3 regions of the Streptomyces sp. NPDC001852 genome follow, and region 3 is predicted to be linked to each of the others. Evidence: riboswitches for the same ligand, from Rfam matches in the RefSeq annotation. Region 3 holds a riboswitch; each other region holds the start of a gene.
The links. Region 3 has a riboswitch for thiamine pyrophosphate ahead of ACFYZB_RS27140 (thiamine ABC transporter substrate binding subunit). Riboswitches for the same ligand answer to the same signal wherever they lie in the genome.
Positions count from the first base shown of each region.

Region 1: it holds a riboswitch for thiamine pyrophosphate, as region 3 does, so the genes downstream of both, thiC (phosphomethylpyrimidine synthase ThiC) here and ACFYZB_RS27140 (thiamine ABC transporter substrate binding subunit) in region 3, are expected to answer to the same signal.
Region 2: it holds a riboswitch for thiamine pyrophosphate, as region 3 does, so the genes downstream of both, thiO (glycine oxidase ThiO) here and ACFYZB_RS27140 (thiamine ABC transporter substrate binding subunit) in region 3, are expected to answer to the same signal.

Region 1 is NZ_JBIATN010000021.1:68,059-74,399, forward strand. Features, by position in the region: gene ACFYZB_RS30970 (hypothetical protein) at 1-27, shown strand, start outside; gene thiC (phosphomethylpyrimidine synthase ThiC) at 302-2,086, opposite strand; TPP riboswitch at 2,079-2,255, opposite strand; gene ACFYZB_RS30980 (YibE/F family protein) at 2,328-3,812, shown strand; gene ACFYZB_RS30985 (SsgA family sporulation/cell division regulator) at 3,938-4,375, opposite strand; gene ACFYZB_RS30990 (IclR family transcriptional regulator C-terminal domain-containing protein) at 4,476-5,441, opposite strand; gene ACFYZB_RS30995 (DUF5326 family protein) at 5,662-5,874, opposite strand; gene ACFYZB_RS31000 (cupin domain-containing protein) at 6,039-6,341, opposite strand, start outside.
Region 2 is NZ_JBIATN010000002.1:119,025-125,365, forward strand. Features, by position in the region: gene pknB (Stk1 family PASTA domain-containing Ser/Thr kinase) at 1-146, opposite strand, end outside; gene ACFYZB_RS03230 (thiazole synthase) at 278-1,072, opposite strand; gene thiS (sulfur carrier protein ThiS) at 1,076-1,276, opposite strand; gene thiO (glycine oxidase ThiO) at 1,279-2,442, opposite strand; TPP riboswitch at 2,440-2,551, opposite strand; gene ACFYZB_RS03245 (hypothetical protein) at 2,605-2,955, shown strand; gene ACFYZB_RS03250 (NAD(P)/FAD-dependent oxidoreductase) at 2,988-4,220, shown strand; gene ACFYZB_RS03255 (Rv2175c family DNA-binding protein) at 4,345-4,710, shown strand; gene thiE (thiamine phosphate synthase) at 4,807-5,454, shown strand; gene metF (methylenetetrahydrofolate reductase [NAD(P)H]) at 5,576-6,341, shown strand, end outside.
Region 3 is NZ_JBIATN010000016.1:108,723-115,063, forward strand. Features, by position in the region: gene ACFYZB_RS27130 (ABC transporter ATP-binding protein) at 1-414, opposite strand, end outside; gene ACFYZB_RS27135 (ABC transporter permease) at 464-2,065, opposite strand; gene ACFYZB_RS27140 (thiamine ABC transporter substrate binding subunit) at 2,110-3,186, opposite strand; TPP riboswitch at 3,268-3,376, opposite strand; gene rlmN (23S rRNA (adenine(2503)-C(2))-methyltransferase RlmN) at 3,402-4,508, opposite strand; gene ACFYZB_RS27150 (hypothetical protein) at 4,885-5,058, shown strand; gene ACFYZB_RS27155 (hypothetical protein) at 5,357-5,563, opposite strand; gene ACFYZB_RS27160 (PP2C family protein-serine/threonine phosphatase) at 5,703-6,341, opposite strand, start outside.

The sequences.
Region 1 (6,341 bases), on a different contig from region 3:
GGCGGGCCGGAGCACCGGCCCGAGTGACGCCGCCGGCCAGGACACGGCTCGCGCCCCGACCGACGTGGGCCCGACCCGGCGGCCCACCGGCGTGCCGCCTTCCGGTCGTCCCGCCCGGTCGGCGTCGTGCCGTTCAGTGCCGGGCCGTCCAGCAGACCGCGGCGGGTTCGGGTGCGTCGCCCGGGCCCGTCATCCCGCCATCGATCCGGCTCAGCACCGTGGCATGACACCCGGCGGTCGGGCGGTCCGTATACCGGTCGGCTTCAGGCCATCCGGTGGCACGGACCGCCGACAGCCGGACTCAGTCCGCGATCGGCAGGTACACCCGGTTCCCCGCCTCTGCGAACTCCTTCGACTTCTGGGCCATGCCCTCCTCGATCTCGGCCCGGCTCCCGCCGTGTTCGCGGCGGATGTCCTGCGAGATCTTCATGCTGCAGAACTTCGGCCCGCACATCGAGCAGAAGTGGGCGGTCTTGGCGGGCTCGGCCGGCAGGGTCTCGTCGTGGAACTCCCGCGCCGTGTCCGGGTCCAGAGCGAGGTTGAACTGGTCCTCCCACCGGAACTCGAAGCGGGCGTCGGACAAGGCGTCGTCCCACTCCTGGGCGCCCGGGTGCCCCTTGGCGAGGTCGGCGGCGTGCGCGGCGATCTTGTAGGTGATGACGCCGGTCTTGACGTCGTCACGGTTGGGCAGTCCCAGGTGCTCCTTGGGCGTGACGTAGCAGAGCATCGCCGTGCCCCACCAGGCGATCATCGCGGCACCAATGCCGGAAGTGATGTGGTCGTACGCCGGCGCGATGTCCGTGGTCAGCGGACCGAGCGTATAGAACGGAGCTTCATCGCAGACCTCCTGCTGAAGGTCGATGTTCTCCTTGATCTTGTGCATCGGGACGTGTCCCGGGCCTTCGATCATCGTCTGTACGTTGAAACGCCTGGCGATCCGGTTGAGTTCGCCGAGCGTCTTCAACTCCGCGAACTGCGCCTCGTCGTTGGCGTCCGCGATCGAGCCCGGCCGGAGGCCGTCGCCCAGCGAGTACGTGACGTCGTAGGCGGCGAGGATCTCGCACAGCTCCTCGAAGTTCTCGTACAGGAACGACTCCTTGTGGTGCGCCAGGCACCACGCGGCCATGATCGACCCACCGCGCGAGACGATGCCGGTCTTGCGGTTGGCCGTGAGCGGCACGTACGGCAGCCGGACGCCCGCGTGGACGGTCATGTAGTCCACGCCCTGCTCGGCCTGCTCGATGACCGTGTCCTTGTAGATCTCCCAGGTCAGTTCCTCGGCCTTGCCGTCGACCTTCTCCAGGGCCTGGTAGAGCGGCACGGTACCGATGGGGACGGGGGAGTTGCGCAGCACCCACTCGCGGGTCGTGTGGATGTTGCGGCCGGTGGAGAGGTCCATGACCGTGTCGGCACCCCAGCGGGTCGCCCAGGTCATCTTCTCCACCTCCTCCTCGATGGAGGAGGTCACCGCCGAGTTGCCGATGTTGGCGTTGACCTTCACCAGGAACCGCTTGCCGATGATCATCGGCTCGATCTCCGGGTGGTTGACGTTGGCCGGAAGCACCGCCCGGCCCGCCGCGATCTCCTCGCGGACCACCTCGGGAGAGACGTTCTCCCGGATGGCCACATACTCCATCTCCGGGGTGATCTCGCCCCGGCGAGCGTACGCGAGCTGCGTCACCGCCTCGCCTCCCCGGCCCCGGCGCGGCTGACGCGGCCGTCCGGGGAAGACGGCGTCCAGATTGCGCAGCCCACCGCGCGGCGAGGTGTGCTTGATCCCGTCGTCCTCGGGACGGACGGGACGTCCCGCGTACTCCTCGGTGTCACCGCGGGTGATGATCCAGTTCTCCCGCAACGGCGGCAGGCCCCTGCGGACATCGGTGTCGACGAGTGGATCGGTGTACGGGCCCGACGTGTCGTACAGCGTGACCGACTGCCCGTTGGTGAGGTGCACCTGGCGGACCGGCACGCGCAGGTCGGGGCGCGAACCCTCGACGTACGCCTTGTGCCATCCGATGGACTTCCCGGCCTCCTGGGACTTCTCGTCCTGAGCGGAGGCAGGCGTGCGTGCGTCCTTGTTGGTCATGAGACCTACTCCCTACGCCGGCATTACCCGGTAACAGGTTCGGCGGTCGACGCAGCGGTTTCCGTCTGGCGGTATTCCGCATGGAACATCGCTTGTTCCACGTGAAACATCGCGTGACGGAGGTCAGCGCCCTCTCAGCCCGGTGCTCCGAGCTCCCGCGTGTGCAAAGGTGCCTCCACGCTAGCGTCATATGTGGCGCGGTGAACAGTGGGCCCCCTGCCCGCGTTGCGATGATCGGGCGGTGACCCGGATGCAGCAGTACCCGTATCGGCCGCCAGAGCCGCACAACCGACCAGGCTCGGGGCAGGGCGACGACCACGCCGCCGAACGGGAAGGTGGCCCTGACGCCGGTCGCGGTCATGGGCTCCATCAGGGACACGGCCACAGGCGCGGCCCTGGGCATGACCATGGCCACGGAACCGGTCACAGCCACGGCCACAGCCATGGGCCCGCCGCCCCCGTATCCCGGCATCTGCGCAAGGTCATCGCGGCGATCCTGGTCCCGTTCACCGCGGCGGTCGTCGTCGGCCTGGTGGTGCTCTGGCCCGGGGGAGCCCCTCCGCACAAGCGCAGTGGCGTCGGTTTCGACCGGGAGACCCAGCAGGCCACCGTCACCAGGGTCGTCGAGGTGAGCTGCAGTTCGGTGAACGCCTCGGGCGGGACCACGATCGGTGACACCTCCTCCACCGCCCAGGGCGCCTCGGCGGAGCAGGCGGCGAAAGGAAGCTGCAAGAAGGCGACCGTCCGGGTCGACACCGGCAAGGACAAGGGCCGTACGTTCACCGAGATCGTGCAGCCGGACCAGACCCGGCAACTGCACCAGGGCGAGAAGGTGGTGGCCGCCTACGAGCCCTCGGCGCCGAAGGACCTGCAGTACTCGGTGACCGACGTGAACCGGAAGTTCCCCATGACGCTGCTTGCGGGGATCTTCGCGTTGGCCGTCGTGGTGGTCGGCAGGCTGCGCGGTGTGATGGCACTCGTCGCCCTGGCCGTCAGCTTCCTGGTACTGACCCTGTTCATCCTGCCGGCGGTCCTCCAGGGTTCGAACCCGCTGCTCGTGGCGGTGATCGGGTCGAGCGCCATCATGCTGATCGCCCTGTACATGTGTCACGGCCTGTCGGCCCGCACCTCGGTGGCCGTGCTCGGCACGCTGGTCTCCCTGCTGCTGATCGGCATCCTCGGCTCGCAGTTCATCGGCTGGGCCGCCCTGACCGGCAACACCGACGACAGCACCGGCCTGATCCACGGCCTGTACCCGTCGATCGACATGAGCGGCTTGCTGCTGGCCGGTGTCATCATCGGCTCGCTCGGCGTACTCGACGACGTCACGGTGACGCAGACCTCGGCCGTCTGGGAACTGCACGAGGCCAACCCGGCGATGGGCTGGCGCGGGCTGTACAGGGCGGGCATCCGCATCGGCCGTGACCACATCGCCTCCGTGGTCAACACCCTCGTCCTCGCCTACGCCGGCGCCGCACTCCCGCTGCTTCTCCTCTTCTCGATCGCACAGAGCGGCGTCGGGACCGTGGCCAACAGCGAGCTGGTGGCCGAGGAGATCGTGCGCACGCTGGTCGGATCGATCGGCCTGGTCGCCTCGGTCCCGGTCACCACCGCACTCGCCGCCCTGGTGGTCTCGGCCGACCGCCCCGGCCCGGACATCCCCGCACCGGCCGGGGCACAGTCCGTCCCGGCACGCGGCGGCCGGGGGCGACGCCGGAAGAGGTAGGGCCGGGCAGGCCGACGTGATCGGCGGTGAGCCCGCCCGTGACCGCAATCCACTCCCCATGCAGAAGCGTTCCTGCACAGTCCCATGCGCCACCGCGGAGCTCCCGGCGCCCGTGCAGCAACCCTTCAGCCCGCGCTCTGCTCCTCGGCCAGAATGCGGTCCAGGGCCTCTTCCAGATGGGCGTCGAAATCGGCCAGCGCACCCTCCTGGCCGAGCGGCACGAGTTTGTCGGTGCGGTCCAGGAATGCCACGAGCGGCGGCGCGGAGGAACGGAACAGGGCCTGGTCACCGCCGACCTGAAGCCTGATCAGCACCTCGCCCAGCACCTCGGAGTCGGCGGGAGCGATGTGCACATCCCCTTCCCCGCACGGCCTACCGACGCCGTCGATCAGCAGCTCGCGGCCGAACGCCCAGGTCACCGGGGCATCACCGGGCAGATGGAAGGTGAGCCGCACGGCATACGGATCACTGGTCTCGTAGCGCAACTCCACCGGGATGCGGAAGGAGAGCTCCTCGGACACGAGAAAGCTCATGATGACTTCTGCCTGTACGGACTCGCGCATCGTCTACCCCGTCGTATGGACGTCGACCGGCCGGGATCGATCCCTGTGACCGTGGTCAAATCTTGCTGAACGTACACAGCAGATCACAAGGAGTAAGTTTTCAGATACTGATAGAGAGAGTGAGCGTTCCCAGATGCCGCCCGAGCTCCGTCTGCAGTCGGCGCGCCGCGGGCAGCAGACGGTCGGCCTGCTGGGCAGGCAGCGACATGGCCATCGTGGCGACGGTGGTGCCGACCGTGATCGGGACCGCCGCACAGACCGTCCCGAGCGCGTACTCCTGACGCTCCACCACCGGCTCCATGCGCGGCATCCGGGCCAGCCGCCGCAACAGGGCATCATTGTCACGCACGGTGTACGGCGTGAGGGACTGCACGGGATAGCGCGCAAGGTGGTCGCGGCGGGCGTCCTCGTCCAACTGGGAGAGCAGGCACTGCCCGATGGCGTGCGCGTGGCCGGTCTCGCGGAAGTCGGCCCACTCCTCGACCGCCGGCGCCTCGGGGGAATCGGAGACGCACATGACCTCGATCTCGCCGTCCCGGTACATCGCGTAGTACACCGGCACACCGATGGAGTCGCGCCAGTGGGCGAGCATGTCCGCCACAGAGCTGCGACGTTTCTGCTGTGCCCCGCTGCTGCCCAGCCGTTCGGCCGCGTCACCGAGGAAGAACAGCCCTTTCTCGCGCCGAAGATAGCCCTCGTGCACCAGGGTGCGCAGCAGGTGGTAGGTCGTCGGGAGGGCGAGGCCGGTTTCGCGGGCGAGTTGTTTGGCGGGGGCGCCGTACACATGTGTGGCGACGGTCTCCAGCAGGCGCATGGCGCGCTGGACGGATCCGATGAGCGTCGCGGCGGCCGGACCGGGGGCCTCGGCGCGGTGCGGCGGCCCGGAGGCGTCCGTGGGGAGGGGTGCCCCCGGGATGCCGATCGTGTGCGGAGGCCCGGGGGCGTCGACGGGGTGCGGCTGTCCGGGGACCGCGACGGAGGGCGGCCGCTGGGTGGGGGGTGCGCAGGAGCGCGGCTGGGTGCGGGGTGCGTGCTGTTCTGCCGGTGCGGTGTCAACCGTGGCCAAGGGTCACTCCCGGAGCGCGAGGGGGCAGCCCGTGCGGGGGAAGAGCACGGAGGGGGTCTGCGCCGCCCGCGGAGCCGGACCCCGCGGGATTTCCGGACTCTAATCGTCCGCCACCGCACGCAGACGGCCTCACGGGGAAACTTCCCTCGCCCGAGGGAAACCGGGGATCGCCTTGCCGGGAACCGGTGGTCCCGTTGCCGTCACCGGTCCCCCGGGTCCGTCACCAGTCGCTGCGCGACGAGGAGTTCGACATGAACTTGCGCACGATGTAGATCAGTCCGCCGACCAGGGCGACGAAGACCAGCGCCTTGAACAGCAAGCCGATCACGAACCCGACCACGGTCGCTATCAGGCCGCCGAACACGACCAGGGCGATGACCGGCACCGCGACCCACTTCACCCACCACGGAAGTCCCGCGAAGATCTCTCGCATCGCCCTCGTCCTTTGCCTTCTCGTACGTCTGAGTGCTCGTACGCCCTTTCGCGTACGGCGTTGATGTTCTGCACTCGATGCTAGGGCCGACGAGGGGTCCCGCGGGGGCCTCGCGCCCCTTGTCCTCCCCTGACCCGTCCCCTAGGGAACCCCGGGGCCCGGCCTCACGCCTCGGGCGGAGAGAAGACGACCAGAACCCTCAGGTCCTCGCTGATGTGGTGGAACTTGTGGGCGACCCCGGCCGGCACGTAGACCACGCTGCCCCGCGCCACCTCGGTCGTCTCCAGTCCCACCGTGATGGACGCCCGGCCGCTGACGACGAAGTACACCTCGTCCTGGTTGTGCGGCTTCTGCGGATCGTGTTCGCCCGCGTTGAGGGCGTACAGGCCGACGGACATGTTCCGCTCCCGCAGGAACTGAAGGTAGGCCCCCTCGTTGGCGGCGCGCTCCGCCTCCAGTTCGTCCAG
Region 2 (6,341 bases), on a different contig from region 3:
ATCACCTTCAGTGCGAGCACACGGTCCAGACGGGTGTCCAGGGCCCGGTAGACCGTGGCCATCCCGCCGACCGCGATCCGCGCGTCGACGCGATAACGGCCGTCGAGCACCTGGCCGACGAGGGGGTCCTGAAGGGTCGTATCCACGCAGGGGAGTCTACGAGGGACGACCGACAGTTCCCCCGCCGAGACCGCTTTCCCGCAGGCACTGAAGCCGACCTGTAACGCTTCCCACACCACTCGCGCACCCGTGGTGTCCGCGTGGGACCGAAGGGCGACTAGAACGCCGGTCGCTCAGGATCCAGCCGAGCCAGGCCCTCCGTAGGAGACGACGCCTCCGCAAAGTGCCTGCGCGGAATCCGCCCCGCCAACCGGGCCAGCCGACCCCCCTCCACGGCATGCCGCATCGCGGCGGCCATCATCTCCGGCTCCTGCGCCCGCGTCACCGCGGAGGCGAGCATCACACCCGCACACCCCAGCTCCATGGCCAGCGCGACATCGGACGCAGTACCGGCCCCCGCATCCAGAATCACCGGCACACGCGCGTGCTCGACGATCAGCTGGAAGTTGTGGGGATTGCGGATCCCGAGCCCGGACCCGATCGGCGACCCGAGCGGCATCACCGCGGCACACCCGGCATCCTCCAGCTTCCGCGCCAGCACGGGATCGTCATTGGTGTACGGCAGCACCGTGAACCCGTCGTCGACCAGCGTCTCCGCCGCGTCCAGCAGTTCCACCGGATCCGGCAGCAGCGTCCGCTCGTCGGCGATGACCTCCAGCTTGACCAGATCCGTGCCCAGCGCCTCCCGCGCCAGCCGCGCGGTCAGCACGGCCTCGCCCGCGGTGAAACAGCCCGCCGTGTTCGGCAGCACCCGGATGCCCAGCTTCTGCAGCACCGACAGCACCGAACCGTGCACGGTGGGGTCCACCCGCCGCATCGCGACCGTCGTCAGCTCCGTGCCGGAGGCGACCAGCGCCCGCTCCAGCACGTCGAGGCTGGGCGCACCGCCCGTACCCATGATCAGCCGCGACGAGAAGGTCGTACCCCCGAGGACCAAGGGATCGTCGGCCATGTCTCAGCCTCCCTGGACCGCGGTGAGGACTTCGACGCGGTCGCCCTCGGCCAGCGCCGTGGCCGCCCACTGCGCGCGCGGGACGACGGTCTCGTTGACGGCGGCGGCCACACCGGAGGGCGACGGGGCCAGCGACCGTACGACGCTGTCGAGAGCGGTACCCGGAACGATCTCCCGGCGCTCTCCGTTGACGGAGATGGAGATGCTCATGCGGGCTGCTCCATGAGGACGGCGGCGCCGAAGCGCCGCGGGGTGAACGGACGGGCCACTTCCGGCAGTTCGCCGTCGGCCAGCAGCTGTGCCATGACATCGCCCGTGACCGGCGTGAGCAGCACCCCGTTGCGGTAGTGCCCGGTGGCCAGCAGCAGCCCGTCGAGCCCGGACGGGCCGAGCAGCGGCGCGTTGTCGGGGGAGCCGGGGCGCAGCCCGGCCCGGGTCTCGGTGAGCGGTAGTTCGGTGATGCCCGGCACCAGCTCATGGGCGTCGCGCAGCAGCTCGTACACGCCGCCCGCGGTGACGGTCGTGTCCCAGCCGAGTTCCTCGCTGGTCGCGCCGACGACCAGCTCGCCGTTCTCCCGGGGCACGAGGTAGACATGGCCGCCGCGCACCACGGCCCGTACGGTGCGGCTCAGGAAGGGCGCGTACCGGGGCGGCACGGTCAGCCGCAGCACCTGCCCCTTCACCGGCCGCACCGGCGGCAGCAGCGCCTCGGGCACGCCCGCGAGCCGTCCGCTCATGCTCCCGGCCGCGAGCACCACCTGCCCGGCGTGCAGCTCGGTGCCGTCCGCCGTGGTCACCCCGGTGGCCCGCTCCCGTACGACGTCCAGCCGCTCGGCCCACGCCCGGTGGAACTCCACGCCGGACCGCTCGCACGCGGCCACCAGGGCCGTCGCGAGCCGCCGCGGGTCGATCTGGTGGTCGCCGTCGACCCGCAGCCCGCCGCGCACCCCGGGCGCCAGCATCGGTTCCAGGCGCCGGCACTCCCGCCCGGACAGCCACTGCGCGTCCAGGCCGGAGCGCCGCTGCAGGGTGTGCAGTTCGCGCAGATGGGCGCGGTCGTCGGCGTCGAGCGCGACCGCGAGGGTGCCGCAGCGGCGGTAGCCGAGGTCGTGGCCGGTCACTTCGGTCAGCTCGGCCGCGAAGTCCGGGTAGCGGCGGGCCGACTCCAGGTTCAGGGCGAGCAGCCGCTCCTCGCCGTAGTGCAGTTCGGTGACCGCGGCCAGCATCCCGGCCGCGACCCGCGCGGCCCCGCCGCCGGGCCCGGGGTCCACCACGGCGGTCGCGAGCCCGCGCTGCGCCGCGCGCCAGGCCGTGACCAGGCCGATGATTCCGCCCCCGATGACGAGGACGTCGGACGTACGTGACGACATGGGCGTCCAGCCCCTCCCTTCGCCGGCATGACCCGGATCAGGTTCGTACGGTCGGAGGCCGCCAGCCTCCCTCTCAGCCCGGTGCGTCCGGGCTCCCGCGAGTGCTTGTACGGTGGCCACCCTAGCCCGCCCGTCTCGTCACCCGTAAGGGAGCCCCTGCGCATGGCCCGGTCGCTCGACGGACTGATCCTCGCCCCCGTGGCGGACCAAGCCCCAGGTCAGGTGGGTACCCGCACCCGGTTCGCGTACCACGAGAAGGACGGCGAGATCTGGGCGGAGTACGCGGGCGGCGATGTCGTACGCGGCCATCTGGTCGGCACCCGGGAGGGCGACCGGCTGGACTTCCGCTACGTCCAGCTGAAGGCCGACGGGACGACCTCCTGCGGGCACTGTGTCTCCACGGTCGTGGAGCTGCCGGACGGGCGGGTGCGGCTGGAGGAGAGCTGGGAGTGGGAGTCCCAGGCGGGCGCCGGCACGAGCGTTGTGGAACAGGTCACCGGTCACGCCCGCTGACTGACGCGTTGTCACGTGTCTAAGGTGATCGGGTGAGCGATCAGACAGCGCAAGGGGGCACGTCAGCGGCGCGGCGCGTGGTCGTCGTCGGTGCGGGCATGGCGGGGGTGCAGACCGCGGTCGCCCTGCGGGAACAGGGCTTCAAGGGGCCCGTCACCGTGATCGGCGCGGAGCCGCACCAGCCGTACGACCGGCCGCCGCTGTCGAAGGCCGTGCTGCTCGGCAAGGCCGAGGGCTCCGCCTTCGACGTGGACTTCGAGTCCCTCGGCGTCGAGCTGCGGCTCGGCTGCGAGGTGTTCGGCCTGCGTCCCGCCGAGCACGAGCTGGACACCGAGGCGGGCCCGGTGCCGTACGACGTCCTGGTCCTCGCCACCGGTGCCGAGCCGATCACCCTGCCCGGCACCGAGGGGGTGCCCGGCGTGCATCTGCTGCGCACCCTGGACGACGCCGAACGGCTGCAGCCGGTGCTCGCCCGGCAGCACGAGATCGTGGTCGTCGGGGCCGGCTGGATCGGCGCCGAGTTCGCCACGGCCGCCCGCGGGGCCGGCTGCGCGGTCACCGTCGTGGAGGCCGCCGACCGTCCGCTCGCCGGCGCCCTGCCCGCCGAGGTCGCCGCCCCCATGGCCGCCTGGTACGCCGACGCGGGCGCCGACCTCCGCACCCGCGCGCGCGTGGAGCGCGTCGAGCCCGGCGCGGTGGTCCTCGCCGACGGCACCCGGCTGCCCGCCGACGCCGTCGTCGTCGGTATCGGCGCCCGCCCCGCCACGGCCTGGCTGGCCGGCTCCGGCGTCGAACTGGGCCCGCAGGGGGACGTCCTCGCCGACGACCGGCTGCGGACCTCGGTCGACGACGTGTACGCCGTCGGCGACTGCGCCTCCTTCCCCTCCGCCCGCTACGGCGCACGGCTGCTCGTCCACCACTGGGACAACGCCCTGCAGGGCCCGCGCACGGTCGCCGCGAACATCCTCGGCGAGACCCCGGCGGTCTACGATCCGGTGCCGTACTTCTGGTCCGAGCAGTTCGGCCGCTTCGTGCAGTACGCCGGCCATCACGCCGCCGCCGACCGGATGGTCTGGCGCGGCGACCCGACGGGCCCGGCCTGGACGGTGTGCTGGCTCCGCGAGGATCACCTGGTGGCCCTCCTGGCCGTCGGCCGCCCGCGTGATCTGGCCCAGGGCCGGCGACTGATCGAGGCGGGCAGCCGAATGGACCTGGAGGCTCTGGCCGACCCGGCAAAGCCCCTGAAGGACGCCAAGGCCGGCTGACCGGCGCCGCGGCGGGGACAGCGCCCCGAAGGGGCGCGGGGAACGGCCCGACCAGCCACGACGGCGCCGCACCCGAACGACGACCCATCGCGGCCGAACCAGCGGAGCGCCTAGGCTAGATCCCGTGACCGAGATTGACGCAAAGATCGATGCTCTCGTCCCCGCCTGGCTCACCCTCCCCGACATCGCCGAACAGCTCGGCGTCGAGGTGACGCGCGTGCGGCAGCTGGTCAAGGAGGGCCAGCTCATCGCCGTACGCCGGGGTGAGAACCGCGCACTGCACGTCCCCGCCGCCTTCATCGACGGGGACAAGGTCGTCAAGGGGCTGTCCGGCACCCTGACGCTCCTGCGGGACGACGGCTTCACGGTCGAAGAGATGATCGAGTGGCTCTTCACCCCCGACCCGACCCTGCCCGGCACCCCCGCGCAGGCCCTGAGCGAGAATCGCGGCACGGAGGTGAAGCGCCGCGCCCAGGCGCTCGCCGTCTGAGCCGAACCGCACACATGAGGGGTGGCGTGCGGGCCGTCGTGGCCCGTACGCCACCCGCCGAAGCCGCCAGGGACACCGACCAGGGGGGACCCACGTATGTCCGACACCGCACGCGCCGCGCTCGCCGACGGCCGCCTGTACCTGTGCACGGACGCACGCACCCGCCAGGGTGACCTGCCCGAGTTCCTGGACGCGGTCCTGGCCGGCGGCGTCGACATCGTGCAGCTGCGCGACAAGGGCATGGAGGCCGCCGAGGAGCTGGCGCACCTGGAGGTCTTCGCGGACGCCTGCGCCCGGCACGGCAAGCTCCTCGCGGTGAACGACCGCGCGGACGTCGCCCACGCCGCCCGCGCCGACGTGCTGCACCTCGGCCAGGGCGACCTGCCGGTTCCCGCGGCCCGCGCCGTCCTCGGCGACGAGGTGCTGATCGGCCGCTCCACGCACGCCGAGTCCGAGGCCGCCGCGGCCGCCGTGCAGGAGGGCGTGGACTACTTCTGCACCGGCCCCTGCTGGCCCACCCCCACCAAGCCGGGCCGCCACGCGCCCGGCCTCGACCTGGTGCGGTACACGGCCGGCCTGGGCACCGACCGCCCCTGGTTCGCGATCGGCGGGATCGACCTGTCCAACCTCGACCAGGTGCTGGACGCGGGGGCCCGCCGGGTGGTCGTGGTCCGTGCGATCACCGAGGCCGACGACCCGGGAGCGGCCGCGGCCGAGTTCGCGAAGCGGCTGCGGCAGGGCTAGCGGCACCGGAGAGGGAGCCGCTGTCCGGATTTCTGTCCAAGGGATGGACAGCAGGCCGACAATTCGGGCAAATTCCCTTCCTCCGGTTGGGGGACCGCCCACCCCTGGCTAACCTGCCCGTATGGCCCTCGGAACCCCCTCCACCAGGACTGATCGCGCACGCACCGTGCGCGACATGCTCGCCACCGGCAAGACGACGTACTCGTTCGAGTTCTCGGCGCCGAAGACCCCGAAGGGCGAGCGGAACCTGTGGAGCGCGCTCCGTCGGGTCGAGGCCGTCGCGCCCGACTTCGTCTCCGTGACCTACGGCGCCGGGGGTTCCACCCGGGCCGGCACGGTCAAGGAGACCCAGCAGATCGTCGCCGACACCACGCTCACCCCGGTCGCCCACCTCACCGCGGTCGACCACTCCATCGCGGAACTGCGCAACATCATCGGCCAGTACGCCGACGCCGGGATCCGCAACATGCTCGCCGTGCGCGGCGACCCGCCCGGCGACCCGATGGGCGACTGGGTCCCGCACCCCACGGGCCTGACCTACGCGGCCGAACTCGTCCGGCTCATCAAGGAGTCGGGCGACTTCTGTGTGGGTGTCGCCGCGTTCCCGGAGATGCACCCCCGCTCCACGGACTGGGACACCGACGTCACCCACTTCGTGGACAAGTGCCGTGCGGGTGCCGACTACGCCATCACACAGATGTTCTTCCAGCCGGAGTCGTATCTCCGGCTGCGCGACCGCGTGGCGGCCGCGGGCTGTGACACCCCCGTGATCCCCGAGGTCCTGCCTGTCACCAGCGTGAAGATGCTGGAACGGTTGCCCAAACTCAGCAACGCCGTCTTTCCGGACGCCCTGAAAGAGCGGATCCTCACAGCGAAGGACGATCCGG
Region 3 (6,341 bases):
CTGCTCGCCTCCGGACAGGGAGGCCACGGCCCGCCGTGCGGCGCCGGGCAGCCCGACCAGTTCCAGCAACTCGCCCACCCCGGCGTCCCGTTCCCCCCTCCCCACGCCCTGCATGCGCAGCCCGAACGCCACGTTCGCGCCGACGTCCCGCTGCGGGAAGAGCTGGTGGTCCTGGAACATCAGGCCCACGCCCCGCCGGTGTGCGGGCACGCCCGACTGGTCGCGGCCGCCGAGCAGCACCCGTCCGCCGGAGAGGGGCTGGAGCCCGGCGACCGCCCGCAGCAGGGTCGACTTCCCGCTGCCGCTGGGGCCCAGCACACACACCACCTCGTGCTCGGCGACGTCGAGATCGACCGCGTCGAGTACGGCCCGCCCGCCGAAGCGCACGGTCGCGGCATCCAGGCTCAGCAGCATCGGGCACCCACCCGTCCGGTCAGCGGCATCGGAACTCCCCCGTCGGCATCTAGAACTCCCCCGTCCGGTCGGTGCGCAGCCGCTCCAGGAGCAGCAGCGCGGCGGCGCACACCACCATCAGGATGGTCGAAAGGGCCATCGCCTGGCCGTAGTTGAGGTCTCCGGGGCGGCTGAGCAGCCGGGCCACGGCGACCGGAAGGGTCGGGTTGTCGGGCCGGGCGATGAACACGGTCGCCCCGAACTCGCCGAGCGAGACGGCGAAGGCGAACCCGGCCGCGACCAGCAGCGCCCGCCGCACCAGCGGCAGGTCCACCTCCCGCCACACCCGCCAGGGCGAGGCCCCGAGCACGGCGGCGGCCTCCCGGAGCCGTACGTCCACCGCGCGCAGCACGGGCAGCATGGTCCGTACGACGAAGGGGGCGCCGACCAGGGCCTGGGCGAGCGGGACGAGGATCCAGGACTGTCTGAGGTCCAGCGGCGGCTTGTCGAGGGCGATCAGGAAGCCGAAGCCGACGGTCACGGCGGAGACGCCGAGCGGCAGCATCAGCAGGGCGTCGAAACCCCGGACCAGTCGTCCGGCGTCCCGGCGGGCCAGCGCGGCGGCGGCGAGAGCTCCGATCACGACGGCGATGGCGGTGGCGGCGACGGCGTACTGCAGCGAGGTCCACACCGCGTGCACGGGCGCCACCAGGAACGTACCGCCGTCGGCGTTCGCGAGGGCCCGGTAGTAGCCGAAGCGGGGCGCGTCCAGGGAGCGGCGGACGAGGACGGCGAGGGGCAGGACGAGCAGCAGCGCGACGGTGACGAGGACCCCGGCGAGCAGGGCCCACTGCCCGGCACCGCGCGGCCGGCGCGCGGTCACCGACGGGTCCACCAGCCGCAGGGCGCTCTCCCGGCGCCGTACCGTCCAGGCGTGCACGGCGAGGATCGCGCCCACGGCGGCGAACTGGACGAGGGTGAGAACGGCGGCCGTGGAGAGGTCGAAGACCTCGGAGGTCTGCCGGTAGATCTCCACTTCGAGGGTGGAGAAGGTGGGGCCGCCGAGGATCTGGACGATGCCGAAGGAGGTGAAGGTGAACAGGAACACCATCAGCGCGGCGGCGGCCACGGCGGGCGCGAGGGCCGGGAGCGTGACCTTCCGCCAGGCGCGCAGCGGGGATGCGCCGAGCATGCGGGCGGCCTCCTCCTGGCGGGGGTCGAGCTGGGACCACAGCCCGCCCACGGTCCGTACGACGACCGCGTAGTTGAAGAAGACGTGGGCCAGCAGGATCGCCCACACCGTGGTGTCCAGCCGCACGCCCCACAGGTCGTCCAGCAGCCCGCCGTGTCCGACGAGGGCGAGGAACGCGCTGCCGGCGACGACGGTCGGCAGCACGAACGGAACGGTGACGACGGCCCGCAGCACCTGCTTGCCCGGGAAGTCGAGCCGGGCGAAGACGTACGCGGCGGGCAGGGCGAGCAGCAGGGTGAGCGCGGTGGAGGCGAGCGCCTGCCAGGTGGTGAACCACAGCACGTGCCGGATGTCCGGCTGCGTGACGACGTCCGCGATCCGCCCCAACCGCCAGGCACCGTCCACGTTCAGCCCGCGCGCGACGATCGCTGCCACGGGCCAGGCGAAGAACAGCGCGAAGAACGCGACGGGCAGGGCCATCAGCCCGAGCCGTGCCGCGCTCCCCGCGCGGTCCTTCCGAGGGACTACTTCAGTACGAGCGAGGTCCACGACTTGACCCACTGGTCACGGTTGGCGGCGATCTTGCCGGGGGCCATGGTCTCGGGGTGCTCGGCGGCCTTGCCGTACTCGGTGAACTCGGCGGGAACCTTCGCGCCCTGCACGACGGGGTAGACGAACATGTTCAGCGGCATGTCCTCCTGGAACTCCTTGGAGACCAGGAAGTCGATGAACGCCTCGGCGCCCTTGGGGTTCTTGGCGTTGCTCAGCAGCCCGGCGAACTCGATCTGCCGGAAGCAGGTGCCGTACGACACCCCCGTCGGCGCGGTGCTGGGCCGCTTCTTGGCGTAGATGACCTCGGCGGGCGGGGAGGAGGCGTACGACACGACGAGCGGTCGGTCGCCCCCGGCCTTCCTGCCCTCCGACGAACCCGAGAACTCCTGGTAGTAGGCCTGCTCCCAGCCGTCGACGACCTTGACGCCGTTGGCCTTGAGCTTCTTCCAGTAGCCCTGCCATCCGTTGTCGCCGAACTGCCCTGCGCTGCCGAGCAGGAAGCCGAGGCCCGGCGACGAGGTGGCGGCGTTCTCCGTGACGAGGAGGTTCTTGTACTCGGGCTTGGCGAGGTCGGCGAAGGTCTGCGGCGGGGTCAGCTTGTGCTTGCTGAAGTACGCCTTGTCGTAGTTGACGCAGATGTCGCCGTAGTCGATCGGTGTGACCCGGTGCCTGTCCTGGTCGAGCTGGTAGGCGGCGCCGGTCCTGTCGAGGCCCTTGGCCGTGTACGGCTGGAAGAGGCCGTTGTCGATGGCGCGGGAGAGCAGGGTGTTGTCGACGCCGAAGAAGACGTCGCCCTGCGGGTTGTCCTTGGTCAGGATCGCCTTGTTGACGGCCTGCCCGGCGTCGCCGTCCTTGAGGACGTGGACCTTGTACCCGGTCTTCTTCTCGAAGTCGGCGAGCACGTTCTTGGACACGGCCCACGAGTCGTGGCTGACGAGCGTGACGTCCTTGGAGTCCGCGGACGACGTGGTGCCGCCGCCGGAACCGCACGCGGACAGCGTGATCAGGCCGAGCCCGACCGCCACGGCCACGAAGGTCTTGTTCTGCACTGGATGTCCTCCTGGGGTTGGCCAGGAAGAGACGCGGCCCTGACCGGGCTCCGCTGGGGAGACCCGGGCAGGGCGCAACAGCTTGAGTGATGACCGAACTCCCTACCCAGAATGACCTGGGCGAGGTTCAGAGGGTCTGCGGCCCTGTCCGCCGCACTCTCAGCGCTGTGGCGCTCCCCTGTCGGAATATGAAGATGTGATGGACGGTGGCCAGATTACCGCTCGGTGGCCGCCAGCTGACCACAGGCCCCGTCGATCTCCTGGCCACGGGTGTCCCGGACGGTGACGGGCACCCCATGGGCGGCGATGGCCTCGACGAAGGCCTTCTCGTCCTCCGGCCGGGAGGCGGTCCACTTGCTGCCCGGGGTCGGGTTCAGCGGAATGAGATTGACGTGCACGGGCTTGCCCTTGAGCAGCCGCCCGAGCCGGTCACCTCGCCAGGCCTGGTCGTTGATGTCCCGGATGAGCGCGTACTCGATGGACAGCCGGCGTCCGCTCTTCTCGACGTACTCGAACCCCGCGTCCAGCACCTCGCGCACCTTCCAGCGCGTGTTCACGGGGACGAGGGTGTCGCGCAGTTCGTCGTCGGGGGCGTGCAGGGAGATCGCGAGCCGGCACTTGAAGCCCTCGTCGGCGAACCGGTGGATGGCCGGCACGAGCCCGACGGTGGACACGGTGATCCCGCGCTGGGACAGCCCGAGCCCGTCCGGGGCGGGATCGGTGAGCGCCCGGATGGCCCCCACGACCCGCTTGTAGTTGGCGAGCGGCTCGCCCATGCCCATGAAGACGATGTTCGAGAGCCGGGCAGGCCCTCCGGGCACTTCTCCGTCCCTCAGCGCCCGCATCCCGTCCACGATCTGGTGGACGATCTCGGCGGTGGACAGATTCCGGTCGAGCCCGGCCTGCCCGGTGGCACAGAAGGGACAGTTCATCCCACACCCGGCCTGCGAGCTGATGCACATGGTGACCCGGTCCGGGTACCGCATCAGCACGGACTCGACCAGGGTCCCGTCGAACAGCCGCCACAGCGTCTTACGGGTCGTCCCCTGGTCGGTCGACAGATGCCGGACGACGGTCATCAGCTCCGGGAACAGCGCTTCCTGCAGTCTTCCGCGCGACCCGGCGGGAATGTCGGTCCACTGCTCCGGGTCGTGCGCGTACCGCGCGAAGTAGTGCTGCGAGAGCTGCTTGGCACGGAACGGCTTCTCGCCGATCTCGGCCACCGCGTCCTTGCGCTCCGCGGGCGTGAGGTCGGCAAGATGCCGCGGCGGCTTCTGAGCTCCGCGCGGCGCGACGAAAGTGAGTTCTCCGGGCTTAGGCATGGCTGTACCAGTGTCGCAGATCCACTTGGGTGACCTGCGGCTGTCACTGGCTACGACGGTCATTGGTAGGCGTCAGTGGTCGCCACTGAGCGGCGTCGGACGGCCCAGAGACGGCCCGGCCGACGGCGCTGCACGTCCCCGGCCGAGCTGCCACCGTCATCGTCCCGATCTCCTCACGCCAAGCAGACCGCCCATGGCGCTACGTGCCGCCGCCACGAAGGCATCGAGGCGATCATCCAGGTGGGAGCGGATCCGGAACGCCTCCGCGTCGGGCCCGTGGGGACCTCGGCCGCGCCTTGCCAACGCGGCCCACAAGGGTGGCTTCACCCTTTGCCTCAAGGGGCACACGGCCAGTGAGACCCACGGAGGTACCGAGATGAGCGCCGGAGAACGGGCCAAGGCAAAGGCCGAACAGATCGTCGGAAAGACCGTGCGGACGGCGGCCCACGCGATGCACAAGGAAACCCTCGCGGCGAAAGGCGCCGCTCTCGAAGCACGAGGCAAGATGCGGGGCACGAAGGAACAGACCAAGGGCTCCTTCAAGCGCTGAGCGCGCTGCTGCGGGCTTGAACCCGCCCCAGGAACGGCTGAAGGCCCAGGAAGAGGGAAACAACCTCTTGCTGGGCCTTCAGCGTCCAGAGCGGGCGGCAGGAATCGAACCCGCATGTTGACGCCGCAGACGGTGCCGTCGGCGGCGGCGCCGACGTCCCCCTTGAGTTCGCCGGGAATCTTCACCCAGGGGTTGGCGTCGGCGTTCGAGGGAAGCCGTTCAGCCGCCCTGGGCGGCCCGAAGAACGGGAGGAGGGCTCGGCCCGGCCGGCCGAGCCGCTCCTCGTCCGGTGCGCCGCTCAGAGGCAGGGCACGTTGGCGTAGCCCGGGTAGAAATAGCGTCCGGCCGGACCGGCGCTGTGGACGCAGCGGTCGAAGCCGGGACTCTGGGACTTCGGGCTCTCGGCGGCGGCGGTCGCGGTCGGAGCGGCCAAGAGGGTCACCCCGAGGATCATTGCCGCCACCGCCGATTTCTTGCCCGGCACACGCCTCCGGAACATCTTCATTGCCGCCCTCCTTCGGGCCGAGACGGGAGCGCCGCGCGGTTCACAGGGCGACGGTTCGGCGCTCACTGGTTCCGCACATCGTCATATGCCGCAGGCAAGGCGTCAACACCCTAAACCGGGTCATCTGCACCTGAAACGGCTACAAGCGGATGACGACCAGGGCGATGTCGTCACTGGCTCCGCCCGCGACGCCGAGCCGGGCCAGCAGCGCGTCGGCCAGTTCGTCAGGGGCAAGGGCGGTGTCCAGAGCCAGGGCTTCGGTCAGGCGGGTCACACCGGCGTAGATGTCCGCGTCACGGCGCTCGATGAGCCCGTCGGTGTAGAGCACGAGCGTGTCCCCGCGGGTGTAGACCACGCTGGCCTGCGGGCGGGGAACATGGTGCGGGCGGGCGCCGAGCGGCGGATCGGTGGCCTGGTCCAGCAGCTCGCACGTCCCGTCGCCGTGGAGCAGGACGGGCGGCGGATGTCCGGCGCTGCTGTAGATGATCAGCCTGGTGCGGGGGTCGACCAGCACCTTCACCGCGGTCGCGGCCGTCGCGCCGTCGATGGAGCGGGCGTACAGGCCGAGGATCTCCAGGGCCTGGGCGGGGCTGGGGAGGGCCCGGATGGCTGCGCTCAGAGCGCTGCGGAGCATGCCCATGACGGCCGCGGCGTGCAGGCCGTGGCCGACGACGTCTCCGACCGCCACCGAGTACCGGTCGGGTGGCAGGTCGACGATGTCGTACCAGTCGCCGCACACGTTGAGCGAGGTGGTCGCGGGCAGGTACCGCACGGCGAT